4 regions of the Streptomyces sp. NPDC046915 genome follow, and region 1 is predicted to be linked to each of the others. Evidence: riboswitches for the same ligand, from Rfam matches in the RefSeq annotation. Region 1 holds a riboswitch; each other region holds the start of a gene.
The links. A riboswitch is a leader RNA that binds a small molecule or an ion and turns the genes downstream of it on or off. The one in region 1 is predicted to bind cyclic di-AMP.
Positions count from the first base shown of each region.

Region 2: linked by a shared signal. The riboswitch ahead of ABZ915_RS41915 (LysM peptidoglycan-binding domain-containing M23 family metallopeptidase) and the one ahead of ABZ915_RS11330 (M23 family metallopeptidase) in region 1 are both predicted to bind cyclic di-AMP.
Region 3: linked by a shared signal. The riboswitch ahead of ABZ915_RS27740 (NlpC/P60 family protein) and the one ahead of ABZ915_RS11330 (M23 family metallopeptidase) in region 1 are both predicted to bind cyclic di-AMP.
Region 4: linked by a shared signal. The riboswitch ahead of ABZ915_RS38780 (transglycosylase family protein) and the one ahead of ABZ915_RS11330 (M23 family metallopeptidase) in region 1 are both predicted to bind cyclic di-AMP.

Region 1 covers NZ_JBEYXB010000003.1:673,109-677,274, forward strand. The annotation lists gene ABZ915_RS11315 (MarR family transcriptional regulator) at 1-394, opposite strand, end outside; gene ABZ915_RS11320 (dihydrofolate reductase family protein) at 484-1,614, shown strand; tRNA gene ABZ915_RS11325 (tRNA-Met) at 1,670-1,743, shown strand; cyclic di-AMP (ydaO/yuaA leader) riboswitch at 2,064-2,230, shown strand; gene ABZ915_RS11330 (M23 family metallopeptidase) at 2,241-3,272, shown strand; gene ABZ915_RS11335 (aldo/keto reductase) at 3,376-4,166, shown strand, end outside.
Region 2 covers NZ_JBEYXB010000026.1:97,289-101,454, reverse strand. The annotation lists gene ABZ915_RS41920 (alpha-galactosidase) at 1-1,901, shown strand, start outside; cyclic di-AMP (ydaO/yuaA leader) riboswitch at 2,217-2,376, shown strand; gene ABZ915_RS41915 (LysM peptidoglycan-binding domain-containing M23 family metallopeptidase) at 2,381-3,304, shown strand; gene ABZ915_RS41910 (SGNH/GDSL hydrolase family protein) at 3,505-4,166, shown strand, end outside.
Region 3 covers NZ_JBEYXB010000011.1:148,473-152,638, forward strand. The annotation lists gene pcrA (DNA helicase PcrA) at 1-1,446, opposite strand, end outside; cyclic di-AMP (ydaO/yuaA leader) riboswitch at 1,675-1,852, shown strand; gene ABZ915_RS27740 (NlpC/P60 family protein) at 1,860-3,053, shown strand; gene ABZ915_RS27745 (tellurite resistance/C4-dicarboxylate transporter family protein) at 3,080-4,036, shown strand; gene ABZ915_RS27750 (hypothetical protein) at 4,014-4,166, opposite strand, start outside.
Region 4 covers NZ_JBEYXB010000021.1:95,729-99,894, reverse strand. The annotation lists gene eno (phosphopyruvate hydratase) at 1-423, opposite strand, end outside; gene ABZ915_RS38780 (transglycosylase family protein) at 729-1,421, opposite strand; cyclic di-AMP (ydaO/yuaA leader) riboswitch at 1,426-1,610, opposite strand; gene ABZ915_RS38775 (transglycosylase family protein) at 1,793-2,815, opposite strand; gene ABZ915_RS38770 (cytochrome P450) at 3,005-4,166, opposite strand, start outside.

The DNA of each region.
Region 1 (4,166 bases):
CGGGGCTGAGGCGGTCGAAGAGGGAGGCCCGTACGGTCGCCACGTGACACGGTGCCGCACGTTCCAGGACGGCCATCCCCTCGTCGGTCAGCGCGGCGATGCTGCCCCGCTTGTCGGACGGGCACCCCTCACGCCGTACCAGGCCGTCCTTCTCCAGCCGGGTCACGGCGTAGGTCAGCCGGCTCCGGGTGATCTTCGACCTCTCCGCGAGGTCGGTCATGCGCAGACTGTGTTCCGGCGCCTCGGAGAGGTTGGCCAGGATGGAGTAGTACAGGTGCGGCATGCCGGTGTCCTGCTGGAGCTGCCGGTCGATCGCGTCCTCCAGGAGCAGGCTGCCGGCGATGTACGCGCGCCAGGCGCGCTGTTCCTCGGGGGTGAGCCAGCGGGTCGTCATGCCACCAGTGTAGGTTTGTTTCAAACTTGAACCAAGACCCCGGGTCCGCCGAGTCCGGCCCTGCCCCGCCTCCCGAAGAGAGCGCGTCGATGCCCCGTCCGTACGTCCTGCTGTCCGCCGCCGTCTCCCTCGACGGCTACCTCGACGACACCGGCCCCGACCGGCTGCTGCTGTCCGGCCCGGCCGACTTCGACCGGGTCGACGAGGTACGGGCGTCCGTCGACGCGATCCTGGTCGGCGCCGGCACCATCCGCGCCGACAACCCGAGGCTGCTGGTCAACTCGGCCGAGCGACGGGCGGCCCGGCTCGCCGCCGGACGGGCGGAGTACCCCCTCAAGGTCACCGTCAGCGGCTCCGGCGACCTGGACCCGGACGCGAACTTCTGGCACACCGGTGGCGAGAAGGTCCTCTACACGACCGACCAGGGCGCCGAGCGGGCCCGCACCCTGGGCATCGCGGCCGACGTCGTCCCGCTGGGCGCGGATCTGGACTGGCCCGCACTGCTCGAACACTTGTACGCAGTGCGCGGGGTGCGCCGCCTGATGGTCGAGGGCGGCGGCATCATCCACACCCAGCTGCTGCGGCAGGGCCTCGCCGACGAGCTCCAGCTCGTCCTGGCCCCCCTCCTCGTCGGCGACCCGGACGCCCCCCGACTCTTCGGGCCCGGGGGCTACCAGGCCGGGCGGCTGCGGCTGCTGGAGACGCGCCGTATCGAGGACGTCGTCCTGATGCGCTACGAGCCGACCGCGCCCGGCACCGGCCCGGCGGCCCTCGCGGCCGACCGCCACTGGCTGCGGATCGCCTGCGAGCTGGCCGCGCTGTGCCCGCCCTCGGAGACGGCGTTCAGCGTCGGAGCGGTGGTGGTGGCCACCGACGGTACGGAACTCGCGCGCGGCCACTCACGCGAGGGGGACGATCCCGTGGTCCACGCGGAGGAGGCGGCGCTGGCCAAGATCCGGCCCGACGACCCGCGGCTGGCCGGCGCCACGGTGTACAGCAGCCTCGAACCCTGCGCCCGGCGGGCCTCCCGGCCGGCGCCGTGCGCCCGGCTGATCCTCGACGCGGGGGTACGCCGGGTGGTCACAGCCTGGCGGGAGCCGGACACGTTCGTCACCGACGCAGACGGGAGCGGGCTGCTGGCGGCCGCGGGTGTGGACGTGGTCGTCCTGCCCGAGTACGAGGAGGCCGCGAAGGCGCCGAACCGGCACCTGCCGGGCTGATCGAAAAGGAGTGTGCGAGTGGTCCCGCGGATGACGTACACTGGTGACACAACGACGCGGGGTGGAGCAGCTCGGTAGCTCGCTGGGCTCATAACCCAGAGGTCGCAGGTTCAAATCCTGTCCCCGCTACTGAAGGCTCAGGGCCGGAATCCAGTACACGGATTCCGGCCCTGAGTGTTTTCCCGGTCCTGAGCGCTTCCTGATCCCGATATCACGCACAGTCATGCACCGGGCGCCCTCCGCTTTGCATATGGGTAACCATCAAAACGTCTGTGACTGCTGAGGTGCCCCGCGCCCGGCTCAACTCGCCCGTTTTTCACCGGTCATCGCCCATAAGTTCTCCTGTGAAAACCATAATGATCAAGCCGAACGGCTTGGAAACTGACAGGTAGGTCTATTAACGTTCGATAACGCAGCGCGGTCGTCCCAGCCGTCACCCGCGACGGCTCCGTGCGCACATGCCGAATCCCGAAAGGGAACCGGGGAACCACCACCTTGGGGTGAATCACGCGAACACCGCCGTGAACTGCTTGAGTTCACGACTGGTATACGCGCGTAGGAGACCTTCCTGCTCCGAACCCGTCAGCTAACCCGGTAGGCGTTACGGAAGGAAGGAGCACGCCCGCGTGGCGTCCAACCCGCCTGCCCCCACAGCCCCGTTCGTGCCGAGCCAGCGCACCGAGACCTTCGGCTACGGCGAGTACCGCACCGACGAGGGCCCCTGGGAGGAGTGGAATCCCACCGAGGACTCCCTCGCCCCGGTACGCGGCCGGCACCGCGTCAGCAAGCAGCGCGGCGGCGGGCTCGCCCGCAGCTCCACCGTTCTGGGCGTCGGCGTGATAGCCGCCGTCGGCGCGGGCGGCATGGCCAGCGCCAACACCGGCAAGCCGCCGGTCCACATCTCCATGCCCGACCTGCCCTCCGTCGGCTCCCTGCTGGGCGACGACGCCGACGGCGCCAAGGCCACCGAGGCCAGCCTGGCCCACGTCGGCGTGGCAACCGCCGACAGCGACCAGGGCGGCACCGACGCCGGCGAGGCCCTGCGCAACCGGATCATGGCGCAGGCCGAGCAGCAGAAGAGCCAGGTCGACGGCAAGGCGACCGCCGCCGCCGTGGCCGCCGCGGAGAAGCAGTCCACCGCCGCGGCCGCCAAGGCGGAGAAGGAAGCCGCCACCGAGGCCGCCGCCGCCAAGGACAAGGCCGAGGCCGTCGCCAAGAAGCAGGCTGAGGCCGACCGCCTCGCCGCCCTGGCCAAGCAGTACACGCTGCCGACCTCCTCGTACACGATCACCGGCACCTTCGGGCAGCCCGGTGCCATGTGGTCCTCCGGCTACCACACCGGCCTGGACTTCGCGGCGCCGACCGGCACGCTCATCAAGGCCATCCACAGCGGCACGATCACCGAGGCGGGCTGGGCCGGCGCCTACGGCTACCGCACCATCCTCACCCTCGACGACGGCACCGAGCTGTGGTTCTGCCACCAGTCCTCGATCAACGTGAAGGTCGGCCAGAAGGTCAGCACCGGTGAGGTCATCGGCCGCGTCGGCGCCACCGGCAACGTCACCGGCCCGCACGTGCACCTCGAGGTCCACCCCGGCGGCCAGGCCACCGGCATCGACCCGATGGCATGGCTGCACAGCAAGGGCCTCACCCCCTGACGCGCCTCTCCGTTCCCCGGCAGCCCTGACGACACCCCCCCGACGTCAGGGCTGCCGGTCCGTCGCGGAATGCGCACCGCCGCCGCGGTGGTTGGATCAAGACATGGCTTCTCTTCGTAAACTCGGCAATTCCGATCTCGAGGTCTTCCCGCTCGCCCTCGGCGGCAACGTCTTCGGCTGGACCGCCGACGAGGCGCAGTCCTTCGCCGTCCTGGACGCCTACACGGCCGCCGGCGGCAACTTCGTCGACACCGCCGACTCCTACTCGGCGTGGGTCGAGGGCAACGAGGGCGGCGAATCGGAGACCGTCATCGGCAACTGGCTGAAGTCCCGTGGCAACCGCTCCGACGTCGTCATCGCGACCAAGGTCAGCCAGCACCCGAAGTACCAGGGCCTGACCGCCGGCAACATCAAAGCCGCGGCCGACGCCTCCCTGCGCCGCCTCGGCACCGACCACATCGACCTGTACTACACCCACTTCGACAAGACCGAGGTCCCGGTCGAGGAGATCATCGGGGCGCTCGACGAGCTCGTCCGGTCGGGCAAGGTGCGCTACATCGCCGCCTCCAACATCACGGCCGAGCGCCTCCAGGCGTCCCTCGACTTCTCCGAGCGCGAGGGCCTCGCCCGGTACGTGGCACTTCAGCCGCACTACAACCTCGTCTCGCGCGACACCTACGAGGGGCCGCTGCGGGACGTGACCGCCCGCGCCGGCCTCGCGGTCGTGCCGTACTACTCACTCGCCTCGGGCTTCCTCACGGGCAAGTACCGGTCCGGTACGACCGTGGACAGCGCGCGGGCCGGCGGTGCGGCGAAGCACCTCCGGACCGAGCGGGGGCAGAAGGTCCTGACGGCCCTGGACGAGATCGCCGCCGCGCACGACACCGCCGTGGC
Region 2 (4,166 bases), on a different contig from region 1:
TCGAGTCCCCGCTCGACGGCCGCGAGGAGTACCCGGTGGAGGGCGGCCCCCGCTTCGTCCGGCCCGCACTGTCCGTGCGCACCGAGGAGCGGCGCGGCACCGAGTGGACCTTCGAGGCGTACGACACCGAGGGCGACGAGCTGCGGCTGCGCTTCAGGGACGGCGGACTGGCCGTCACGCTCCACTACCGGATGCGCGGGGACGTCGTCGAGCGCTGGGTGACCGTCGGCAACGGCGGCGACGCGCGCGTGGAGCTGCTGCGCGCCGACGCCGCCACCTGGACCCTGCCCGACCGGGACGGCTGGCGGCTGTCCCAGCTGCACGGCCGCTGGGCCGCCGAGTCCCGGCTGACCAGCGCCCCGCTCACGTACGGCGACAAAATCATCGGCAGCCGCCGCGGCCACACCGGCCACCAGCACCTGCCCTGGATCGCCCTGGACACCGGCGCCGGCGAGGAGCACGGCGAGGTCTACGGCTGCGCCCTCGGCTGGTCGGGGTCCTGGCGGATCGCGGTCGCCCAGCTCCCCGACGCGCGGGTGCAGATCACCGGCGGCGCCGGTTACGACGACTCGGGTCTGCTGACCCTGGCGCCGGGGGAGTCGTACACCACGCCCGTCTTCGCGGGCCTGTGGAGCGACGGCGGCTTCGGCGGCGCCAGCCGTGCCTGGCACGCCTACCAGCGGGCGTACGTCATCCCGGACGCCGACCGGGACCGGCCCGTGCTGTTCAACTCCTGGGAGGCGACGAACTTCGACATCTCCGAGGAGCAGCAGGCGACCCTCGCCCGGCGGGCGGCTGCGATCGGCGTCGAGCTGTTCGTGGTCGACGACGGCTGGTTCGGCGCCCGCACCAGCGACCGTGCCGGTCTCGGCGACTGGACGCCCAACCCCGACCGCTTCCCGAACGGCCTGGGGACCCTCGCGGACTATGTGCACGCCCTCGGTATGCAGTTCGGCATCTGGGTCGAGCCCGAGATGGTCAACCCGGACAGCGAGCTGTACCGCGCCCACCCCGACTGGGTGCAGTTCCAACCCGGACGGAAGCGGACGGAATTCCGCAATCAGCTCGTCCTCAACCTCGCCCGCGAGGACGTCCAGCAGTACCTCTGGGAGCAGCTCGACGGGCTTCTCTCCAGCGCCCCGGTCGACTATGTGAAGTGGGACTTCAACCGCTGCTTCACCGACGCCGGCTGGCCCGGCGAACCGTACCCGCAGCGACTGTGGGTGGACCATGTCCGTGGCCTGTACGGCCTCCTCGACCGGCTGCGGGCGGCCCACCCGCGCGTCGCCTTCGAGTCCTGCTCGGGCGGTGGCGGCCGGATCGACCTCGGTGTCATGAGCCGTACGGACCAGGTGTGGACCTCCGACAACACCGACCCGCTCGACCGGCTGGCCATCCAGCACGGCTTCAGCCAGATCCATCCCGCGCGGGTCATGGCCGCCTGGGTCACCGACAGCCCGAACACCCAGCTCAACGGCCGGGTCAGCGCCCTGAAGTTCCGCTTCGTGAGCGCCATGGCCGGGGTCCTCGGCGTCGGTGGCGACCTCTCGGAATGGACGGAGGAGGAGCTCGCCGAGGCCCGGGAGTGGGTGGAGCTCTACAAGGAGATCCGCCCGGTCGTGCAGCGCGGCGACCTCCATCGGCTGCGGCCGCCGGAGGGCGGGCTGAGCGCGGTGCAGTACGTCCTCGGGGACGAGACGGTCGTCCTCGCCTGGCTCCAGGCGCAGCGGTACGGCGAGCCGGTCCCCGCGCTGCGGCTGCGCGGCCTCGACCCCACGGCATCGTACGAATGCCGCGAAACGGGCGAAATCCATCGAGGTGCCGTCCTGCTGCACCACGGGCTGCGCACGGGGTTGCGCGGTGACTTCGATGCGGCGGTTCTCCGTCTGCGTCGTATCTGAGTAATCTGCCCGAATGAGGCCCTTCATTACTTTTATTGGAACTAATTCTGAAATAGGGGGTCATGGGGGTCGAGTGGTGAGGAGGGTCATATTGGTGACCGTCCGTTGTGCGTCATGTTCACGTAATCCGCATGGTTTTCCGGCGATTTGACGCGGCGGGGAAGAAGGGAATTCACGGAGGGTGACCGGGAACTCCCGTAACGGATCAAGCGAAACGCGGACAGAGGGAATCTTCTGCTTGTCCCGTCGCGTCCCGCTCGCTTACGTTCGCCACCAATCCGGACGGAACGCCGAATCCTGCCGCCGCCCGGAGCTCGGACACACTCACCCGTGCACGGCAGGAGCGGGGGACCCACCAGGTACGACTGCCTGTCCCGGTCTCCGGGACGGCTAGGGGTGAAGCCGCGCTCCGTGCGCGGCCGGGCAGCTCCAGCCCGAACCCGACAGCTCACCTCGCAGGCGCCGGAGAGGAATTCGCCATGCCCGCGAAGGGTAAGCACCGCCGTCCCAAGAACCGGCGTTTCACCCGCTCCATCGCCGTCGCCGGAACCGGCGGCGCCGCGCTGGCGCTGCCCCTCATGGGGGCCACCGGTGCCCATGCGGCCTCCGCGGCCACCGCGAAGGACTCCGTTTCCGAGAAGGCCGTCCAGGCCGTGCCGGTGGCCGAGAAGAAGGCCGCCGCCGCGCAAGCGGGCGCGCACACCTACACGGTGCGGTCGGGCGACTGGCTCGCGAAGATCGCCGACGAGCAGAACGTCCGCGGCGGCTGGCACCGGCTCTACGCGGACAACCGCGAGGCAGTCGGCAGCGACCCCTCGCTGATCCACCCCGGCCTGAAGCTGACCCTCGGCGAGAAGGCCGCCGGGACCGGCACGAGCGCCAAGTCCGCCGCCCCGAAGAAGACTTCGTCCGCCTCGCACGCGACCACGCCCCCGGCCTCGCGGTCGGCCACGCGGACCCGGCCGGCGCCCGCCGCCGCGCCGAACGCCGCCACCGGCTTCACCCTCCCGGTGTCGGGCGGCACCGTCGGCACCGGTTACCACGTGCCGGGCGGCATGTGGTCCAGCGGCTACCACACGGGCGTCGACTTCGTCGTCCCGACCGGCACCTCCGTCAAGGCCGTGGGCGCGGGCACGGTCGTCTCCGCCGGCTGGGGCGGCGCCTACGGCAACCAGGTCGTGATCAGGCTCGCCGACGGCTACTACGCGCAGTACGGCCACCTCTCCTCGATCTCCGTCTCGGCCGGGCAGACCGTGGCCGCGGGGCAGCAGATGGGCCTCTCCGGCGCGACCGGCAACGTGACCGGCCCGCACCTGCACTTCGAGATCCGCACCACGCCGAACTACGGCTCGGACGTGGACCCGGTCGGCTACCTCCGCTCGCACGGCGTCGCCGTCGCCTGACGGCACTCGGACCACCGGAGGCCGGACCCCTGATCCCCGGGTCCGGCCTTCGGTGTACCCGGGCGTATTCCCGTCCGGCGCCTTTCGGTGCCGTGGCTTATCTCACCGTCCGTCAACCCCGTATTACGGTCGCGTAGGTCACATCGAAAGGTGAATCATGGGCCGATGTGGCAGACGATTCGAAGAGTGACAACAGATCAGTGATCGGGTCGTACGTGGCGGTGGGGGACAGCTTCACCGAGGGCGTGGGCGACCCCGGCCCCGACGGGGCGTTCGTCGGCTGGGCCGACCGGTTCGCGGTCCTCCTCGCGGACCGGCGGCCCGAGGGCGACTTCAGGTACACGAACCTTGCGGTACGCGGCAGACTGCTCGACCAGATCGTGGCGGACCAGCTCCCGCGCGCCGTCGAACTCGCCCCGGACCTGGTGTCCTTCTGCGCGGGCGGCAACGACATCATCCGGCCCGGCACCGACCCCGACGAGGTGGCCGAGCGCTTCGAGCTGGCGGTGGCACAGCTCACCTCCGTCGCGGGCACCGTCATGGTGACGACCGGCTTCGACACGCGTGGCGTGCCCGTGCTCAAGCATCTGCGCGGCAAGATCGCCACGTACAACGGCCATGTCCGGGCCATCGCCGACCGGTACGGCTGTCCCGTCCTCGACCTGTGGTCCCTCAGGACCGTCCAGGACCGGCGCGCCTGGGACCACGACCGGCTCCACCTCTCGCCCGAGGGGCACACGCGCGTGGCGCTGCGGGCCGGCGAGGTGCTCGGCGTGGAGGTCCCCGCCGACCCGGAGCAGCCCTGGCCGCCGCTCCCGCCCCGGGGCACGCTCGACATCCGCCGCGACGACGTCCACTGGGC
Region 3 (4,166 bases), on a different contig from region 1:
GGCGAGGACGCGCAGGTAGGCCAGGACGTCCCGGACCTCCTTGCGCTCGTAGAAGCGGACACCGCCGACGACCTTGTAGGGCAGGCCGACGCGGATGAAGACCTCTTCGAAGACACGGGACTGGGCGTTGGTGCGGTAGAAGACGGCGACGTCCGAGGCCTTCGCCTCGCCCGCGTCCGTGAGGCGGTCTATCTCGTCGGCGACGAACTGCGCCTCGTCGTGCTCGGTGTCGGCGACATAGCCGGTGATCTGCGCGCCCGCGCCCGCGTTGGTCCACAGGTTCTTGGGGCGGCGGGACTCGTTGCGCTCGATGACCGCGTTGGCCGCGGAGAGGATCGTCTGGGTGGAGCGGTAGTTCTGCTCCAGCAGGATCGTCGTCGCGTCCGGGTAGTCCTCCTCGAACTGGAGGATGTTGCGGATGGTCGCGCCGCGGAAGGCGTAGATCGACTGGTCGGCGTCACCGACCACGCACAGCTCGGCGGGCGTCAGGTCGTCCGGGCCGGGCGGCACGTCCGCCGGGTGCGCCGGATGCTCGGAGGTGCCGACGAGCTCCCGCACGAGGGCGTACTGGGCGTGGTTGGTGTCCTGGTACTCGTCGACCAGGACGTGACGGAAGCGGCGGCGGTAGTGCTCGGCGACGTCCGGGAAGGCGCGGAGCAGGTTGACCGTCGTCATGATCAGGTCGTCGAAGTCGAGCGCGTTGGCCTCGCGCAGCCGCGACTGGTACAGGGCGTAGGCCTGGGCGAGGGTCTTCTCGAAGCCGTCGGCGGCCTGGGCGGCGAAGTCCTCCTCGTCGATCAGCTCGTTCTTCAGGTTGGAGATCTTGGCGCTGAAGGACTTCGGCGGGAAGCGCTTGGGATCGAGCTCCAGGTCGCGGCAGACCAGGGCCATCAGCCGCTTGGAGTCGGCGGCGTCGTAGATCGAGAACGACGACGTGAAGCCGAGCCTCTTGCTCTCCCGGCGCAGGATGCGCACGCACGCGCTGTGGAAGGTCATCACCCACATCGCGTTCGCGCGCGGGCCGACGAGCTGCTCGACGCGCTCCTTCATCTCGCCGGCGGCCTTGTTGGTGAAGGTGATCGCGAGGATCTGGCCGGGGTGGACGCCTCGCTCGCCGAGCAGGTGGGCGATGCGGTGGGTGAGCACGCGGGTCTTGCCGGAACCGGCGCCGGCCACGATGAGCAGCGGGGAGCCGGCGTGGACGACGGCCGCGCGCTGGTTCTCGTTCAGCCCGTCCAGGAGCGCGGCGGCGTCGATCGCCGGGCGTGGGGCGCCGTCACGGTAGTACCCGTCCCGGTCCGGTGGCACATCGAACTTCCCGCCGAACAGATCGTCCGGAACCGGCTCCGGAGCGTGATCGTCCTCGGGCGGCGGCGGGGGTTCCTCCTCGTGCCCACGAGGGGTCTGGAGGTCCGCCAGGAAGCTGTCGTCAAAGAGGCTGCTCATCGCTCTCCGAGTCTAGGGCGCCCCACCGACAACCGGCCGCCACCCTCGGAACTTGGCCGGCGGACGATCCCCTCACCCTGCGGAACCGCATGGTCACAAGAGCGACACGCGTGTCCCGTGTCACGAAAATGTATCGGACATATAGTGCACCAACCTTCACATGAGTCACACGAGTTGGCTAGCGTTCGGCCAGGCCGCTCGACCCCCACCGGCGAACCTCGCCGGGCCGCGCGGCCTCCGCCGAGTCCGGTGCGCCCCTTACGGCAGCCGGAGCCGGGGACCCACCGAGACCTTGGGGTGAATCGGCCCGCCCTCCCCACCGGGGACGACGGCCGTAGGGCAACCCTTCCGAACCACCCGCCCGAACCCGACAGCTAACCCGGTAGGCGGAGCATTGGAAGGAGTCGCCTCCCTTGGCGTCGCACCGCAAGCGCCCCTCGGGTGGGGCAGGCATACGCAAGCCCGCCCTCGCCACCGCCGCCCTCACCTCCGTCGCCCTGCTCTCCCAGACGGCCAACGCCACCCCCTCGACCCCCTCCACCGACAACAAGCCGAGCATGGAAGAGGTCGAGAAGAAGGTCGACGACCTGTACCGGCAGGCGGGGTCGGCGACCGAGAAGTACAACGCGGCCAAGGAGACGACCGGCAAGCAGCGCCGGCGAGTCGACACCCTCCTCGACGAAGTGGCCAAGCGCACGGAGAAGCTGAACAAGGCGCGCGAGAAGCTGGGTTCGTTCGCCGCGGCCCAGTACCGGACCGGGGCCGCCGCCCCCGACACCGCCACCTTCCTGCTCGCGGACACCCCGCAGGACTACTTCGACCAGACCCAGCTGATGAGCCGGCTGACCAAGCGGGAGAAGGGCGCGGTCGACGACTACGTCACCGAGCAGTCCGCGACCATGAAGAAGCGTCAGGAGGCCACCCAGAGCCTCGAGACGCTGACCGACTCCCAGCACGACCTCCAGGCCGCCAAGTCGACCGTCCAGAAGAAGCTCTCCACCGCGCGTGAGCTGCTGTCCACGCTGACGGCGCAGGAGAAGGCGCGGCTCGCGGCGATCGAGAAGCAGAAGCAGGAGGAGGCCGCGCGCAAGGCGGCGGAGCTCGCGAAGGAGCAGGCGGCGGCGCAGGCAGCCGCGCAGGCGAAGGCACAGCAGCAGAACAGCGGCTCGTCGGACACGTCGACCTCGACGGGTTCCTCGTCGGGCTCGTCCACGTCGACCTCGCCGTCCACGCCGACCTCCTCGTCCTCCGCCAAGGCCGCGAAGGCGATCGCGTTCGCCCGCGCGCAGATCGGCAAGCCGTACGTCTGGGGCGCCACCGGCCCCGGCTCCTACGACTGCTCCGGCCTCACCCAGGCCGCCTGGAGAGCCGCCGGCGTCAGCCTGCCACGCACCACCTACGACCAGGTCAATGCCGGCACCACGGTCTCCCTCGCCAACGCCCAGCCCGGTGATCTGGTCTTCTTCTACGACGATGTGAGCCACGTCGGCGTCTACATCGGCAACGGCATGATGATCCACGCCCCCAAGCCCGGCGCCTACGTCCGTGAGGAGTCGATCTACTACGGCGGCGAATCGATCATCCACAGCGTGGTGCGTCCGGCCTGAGCCGGCGGGGCCCTAGCATCGGGCTCATGCCCGGCCCCTACTCACCTATACGCGTCTGGTGGGCTCGGCGTTCACCGGCGGCCGGTGCCGCTGTCATGGCGACCGGGATCGTGTCGGTGGGGTTGCAGCTGATCGGTCACGAGGTGCTGTCCCGGGTCGCCCTGGGGCTGGCCTGCGCCGCCTGGCTGGGGTTCGCGGCCGGTTTCACCCTGCGGCTGCTGCGCGAGCGGGAGCGGTGGGCGGCGGAGGCGGAGACGCCGAGCGCGCTCACCGCGGTGGCCGCCACGGCGGTGCTGGGCACCCGGTTCTCACTGCTGGGCCGGCCGGTCCTGGCCGAGGCGCTGCTCGCGCCGGCGGTCGTGCTCTGGCCCGTGCTGCTCGTCCTCGTCGTTCGGCGGTGGGAGCGGCGTATGCCGGGGGCGGTGTTCCTGGGCTGTGTGGCCACGGAGTCGATCGCCGCGCTGGGTGCCGTGCTGGCCGCGGCGACGGCCACGGCGTGGCTCGCGCACACCGCGCTCGTGCTGTTCTGGCTGGGACTGGTGTTCTACGGGTTGGCCCTGGCCCGGTTCGATCCGCGGCAGCTGCTGGAGGGTGCCGGGGACCAGTGGATCGGCGGCGGCGCGCTCGCCGTGTCGGCGCTGGCCGGGGCGCGCCTGGTCTCCGCCGACGACACGCCCCTGTACCTGTGGAGCCGCGACGACCAGGGCGTCCTGCGCGCCGTGACGGTCGCGCTGCTCGTGCTGGACTGGGCCTGGTACGCCGCCCTGCTGGTCACGGAGGCGGTGCGGCCACGTCCGGGCTACGACGTGCGCCGCTGGTCGACGGTGTTCCCGATGGGCATGACCGCGGCGGGCACGCTGTCGGTCGGCACCGCCCTCGGGGTCCCGTGGCTGCGGGGGCCCGGGGTGGTGCTGGTGTGGATCTCGGTGGCGGCGTGGCTCGTGGTCGCCGTGGGCGCGGTCAGGTCCACAGCACGGCGATGAAGATGTTCGCCGTGGTCAGCAGGCCGACCAGCCCGAAGAGGTTCTTGTCGACCCGCTCCTCGTCCCGCTTCACGTAGACCAGCCCGAGGATCACGATCAGCAGGGCCAGCTTCACACCGATCTTGATGGT
Region 4 (4,166 bases), on a different contig from region 1:
CGCGTTCGGGCCGCCCAGGTAGCGGAAGAGGGGGAGGTCGCTGGCCTCGGAGGCGGCGTGGGCCACGGCGAGCGAGACGCCGAGGATGGCGTTGGCGCCGAGGGAGCCCTTGTTGTCGGTGGCGTCCAGGTCGAACATCGCCTGGTCGATCAGGCGCTGCTCGGTGGCGTCGTAGCCGACCAGCTCCGGGCCGATCTGCTCGATGACGGCGAGGACGGCCTTCTCGACGCCCTTGCCCAGGTAGCGGTTGGGGTCACCGTCGCGGAGCTCGATGGCCTCGAAGGCGCCCGTGGAGGCGCCGGACGGGACGGCGGCACGACCCGTGCTGCCGTCGTCGAGGCCGACCTCGACCTCGACCGTGGGATTGCCTCGGGAGTCCAGGATTTCCCGGGCTACGACGACGTCGATGGACGGCACGAGCATCTCCTTCTTGGATGTGACGCTGAAAGTGCGGGGCTGTGTGCCTTGCGGCTGGGCCTTGCGACTAGAGCCTAACCGTCCCCGGGCCATCGGCAGCCGACCGACCGCCCCGTGGACACGGCGACGGTACACATTGTTCCCCAACGGAACAAAGGGCGGGAAGAAAAAAGAAACCCCGCTCCGGTGCGTACGGGGGAACACGCACCGGAGCGGGGGACCCCGTGGGGGACGGGGGGGTGACCCTCACGTGGCCTCCATCATGGAGGCCACGGATATGAGGGCGCTGTGGTCGTACTACCAGCCAGGTGTCACTTCAGGTGCAGCTGCTGGCCCGGGTAGATGACGTTGGCGTCGTCGACGATGTCCTTGTTCAGCTGGAACAGCTTCTGCCAGCCGCCGGCGACGTGGTGCTTCTCGGCGATCGAGCTGAGGGTGTCGCCCTTGACGACCTTGTACTCGCCGTCGCCCTTCTTGACCGTCTTGCCGGTCGGGGTGGTGACGGTCTTCTTGGCGGCCGGACGCTCCGAGGAGCGGGTGGCGGCCTGCTGGTCGGCCGAGCGGGTGGTGGTGCCGGCAGAGCTGGAGGAGTTGGAGGAGCTGGAGGAGCCGCTGCTCGAACCGGTGTAGGCGGCGCCGGACAGGCCCTTGCCGCAGACCGGCCAGGCACCCTTGCCCTGCGCGGCGAGGACCTTCTCGGCGACGGCTATCTGCTGGGCCTTGGAGGCCTGGTTGGCCTGGGAGGCGTACTGCGTGCCGCCGTACGCGGCCCAGGTGGAGGCGGAGAACTGGAGACCGCCGTAGTAGCCGTTGCCGGTGTTGATGGACCAGTTGCCGCCGGACTCGCACTGGGCGACCGCGTCCCACTCGGAGGCGGTGGCGGCGGAGGCGTTGCCGGCCGCCATCAGCGGGGCGGCGACGGCGGCGCCGGTGACACCGGCGACAGCGATGGCGCGGACGGCCTTGGACGGACGACGGTGCTTGCCCTTGCCGGAAAACAGCATGGATCGATCCCCTCACCGACGCCTGCGAGGTGAGCTGTCGGGTTCGGGCCGGTTGAGTTGCCCGGCCGCACCTCGCGTGGTTCTCGTGCGAGGCGCGGCTTCACCCCTAGCCGTCCCCGGTGGTCTTTCGACCTCCGGGCCCGGCGCTTACCTTGGGTCCCCCGCTCCTGCCTACGGCGCTTGACGCGACGACTGTTCCCGGGCAGCCGCTGGCAGGATTCGGCGTTGCGGCGGCCGGGGCTCGCGTTGACGAGCGGTCATGACCGTAGACACGCGATCCGCGGAAATTCAAAGACGATCAGGGCTTCTGAGACTCATCCCACACTTTCAGCAAAGCGGACAACAAGCCCAAAACGGGGCGTCAACTCCCGCTACTTTGCACCCGTTTCGGCACTGAGTTCCAGGGTCTGACCGGGGGCGATGTTGTTCGGGTCGCTTCCGATGTCGCCCTTGTTCGCGGCATAGAGCGCCCGCCATCCGCCCTCGAGGCCAAGGGAGTCGGCGATGGAGGCGAGAGTGTCACCGTCGCGGACGGTGTAGCCGCCTGCGGCGTGCCGGCCGGAGGTGGTGGCGGTCTGACCGCTTGTCACGGTTTCGTCCGCATTGTCGCCCCGGTGACGACCACTGCTGGCCACCCCGGTGTCCACAAGGCTCCAAGAACCCCCGGTCTGCCACGAATCGTCCGATTCATCGGCGTCAGGAGACACCGTGGCCGAGCTGCCGCTGCCCTCGGACTTCCCGGAGCCGGAAGATGCCGACTTGTCCGACTTGGCGGAATCATCCGAACCCTTGGAGCCGGCATCGACACCCGGGCTCGGCGAGGACGAGGCGTCCAGCGAGGGGCCGGAATCGGACGACTCCGACGAATCAGACGAAGACTTCGAGGAATCCTCGGACCCCTGGGACCCCTTGGAATCCTTCGAATCGGATGAATCAGATGAATTCGACGAATGGGAGGAATTGTCGGAACCGGATGATCCGGACCCGCCGACGCCCGTGTCGACGTCCACCGAACCGGAGTTCGACGTGAGGCCGGAGAGCAGGGCGCAGGTGGCCCAGGGCTTGGTGCCCTGGTCGGCGAGGATCTTCTCGGCGACCGAGATCTGCTGCGAACGGCTGGCCTGGTCCGGCGTGGAGGCGTAGTCGAGGCCGCCGTACTTGTCCCAGTCGCCCTGGGACATCTGGAGGCCGCCGTAGTAGCCGTTGCCCGAGTCGGCGCTCCACGAGCCGCCGCTCTCGCACTCGGCCACCTTGTCCCACGTGGTCCCGTCGGCCGCGTTGGCCGCGGATGCGCCGAGCAACGGGATGGCGATGGCGGAGCCGGTCACTCCGGCCGCGACGAGGAGGGCCGGAGCCTGACGGGGGCGTCGGTGGCGACCGTTCCCGGAGAGCATGCGGTGACCTTTCCCAAGACAGCAGTACCGGCGCGGCGACTGCGGTGAGGCGCCGCGCTGACGAGTGAACGTATCGGCAGACGATCACTTGTCACAAGTTAATGCCGCGCAGATCACGTGAAGATCACAGAGTTGAACGTCGGTCACTTTTTTGTGAAGGCGCCGTCCGCCCTCCCGCTTACCGGTCGATTACCGGACGGTCGTGAACTCCACGGGCAAGGTACGCAGTCCACGCATGATGAGCCCCCCACGCCACCGCAAATCGGCTGGTTCCACCGCGAGTCGGAGGTCGGGAAGACGGGTGAGGAGGGTGGCGAGCGCGGTCTGGCCCTCCAGCCGGGCGAGCGGGGCGCCGAGGCAGTAGTGGATGCCGTGGCCGTAACCGAGGTGCTGATTGTCACGCCGTGCGAGGTCGAGGACGTCCGGGTCGGCGAACCGCTCGGGGTCCCGGTCCGCGGCGGCGAGTACGACGAGGACGGGGTCGCCGGGTGCGATGTCCTGCCCGCCGACGGTGAGCGGCCGGGTGGCGAACCGCCAGGTGGCGAGCTCCACCGGGCCGTCGTAGCGCAGGAGTTCCTCGACGCCGGTCTCCAGCAGCTGCCGTTCTCCGCGCGCGAGGGACTCCTGAAGCCGCTGCCGCTGCCCGGGGTGGGTGAGGAGGGCGTACGTGCCGTTGCCGATGAGATTGACCGTCGTCTCGAACCCGGCGAACAGGAGGATGAACGCCATGGCGGCGGCCTCGTTCTCGGTGAGGTGCTCGCCGTGGTCGGAGGAGCGGATGAGACCGGAGATGAGGTCCTCGCCGGGCGCCGGTTCGGCCGGGAGCGCCTCGCGTTTCTTGTGGATCAGCTCGGCGAGGTAGCCCCGCATCTTCTTCACCGACCGTGCGACCCCGCCGCGCGGGCCTCCGCCGTGCCGGATCATCATCCCCGCCCAGTCCCGGAAGTCGTCCTGGTCCTCGCGCGGGACGCCGAGCATGTCGCAGATGGCGTAGATGGGGAGCGGGAAGGCGAACTCATGGATGAGATCGGCGGAGCCCTTCGCGGCGAACCCGTCGATGAGATGGTCCGTCAGCTCCTGCACGCGCGAGGCGAACTCGGCGACGCGGCGAGGCGTGAACGCCTTGCTGACGAGTCGGCGCAGCCGGGTGTGGTCCGGCGGGTCGATGTTGAGCAGATGCGTCATCAGCTCGGCCTTGCGCTCCCCCGGGATCCCCGTCTTGCCCTTGGCGTGCGCGGGCTCGTCGTGGTGCGCCGGGTTCTTCGACAGCCGCGGGTCGGCCAGCGCCTGCTTGGCGTCGGCGTACCGGGTGACCAGCCAGGCCTCCACCCCGCTGGGCAACTTCGTCCGC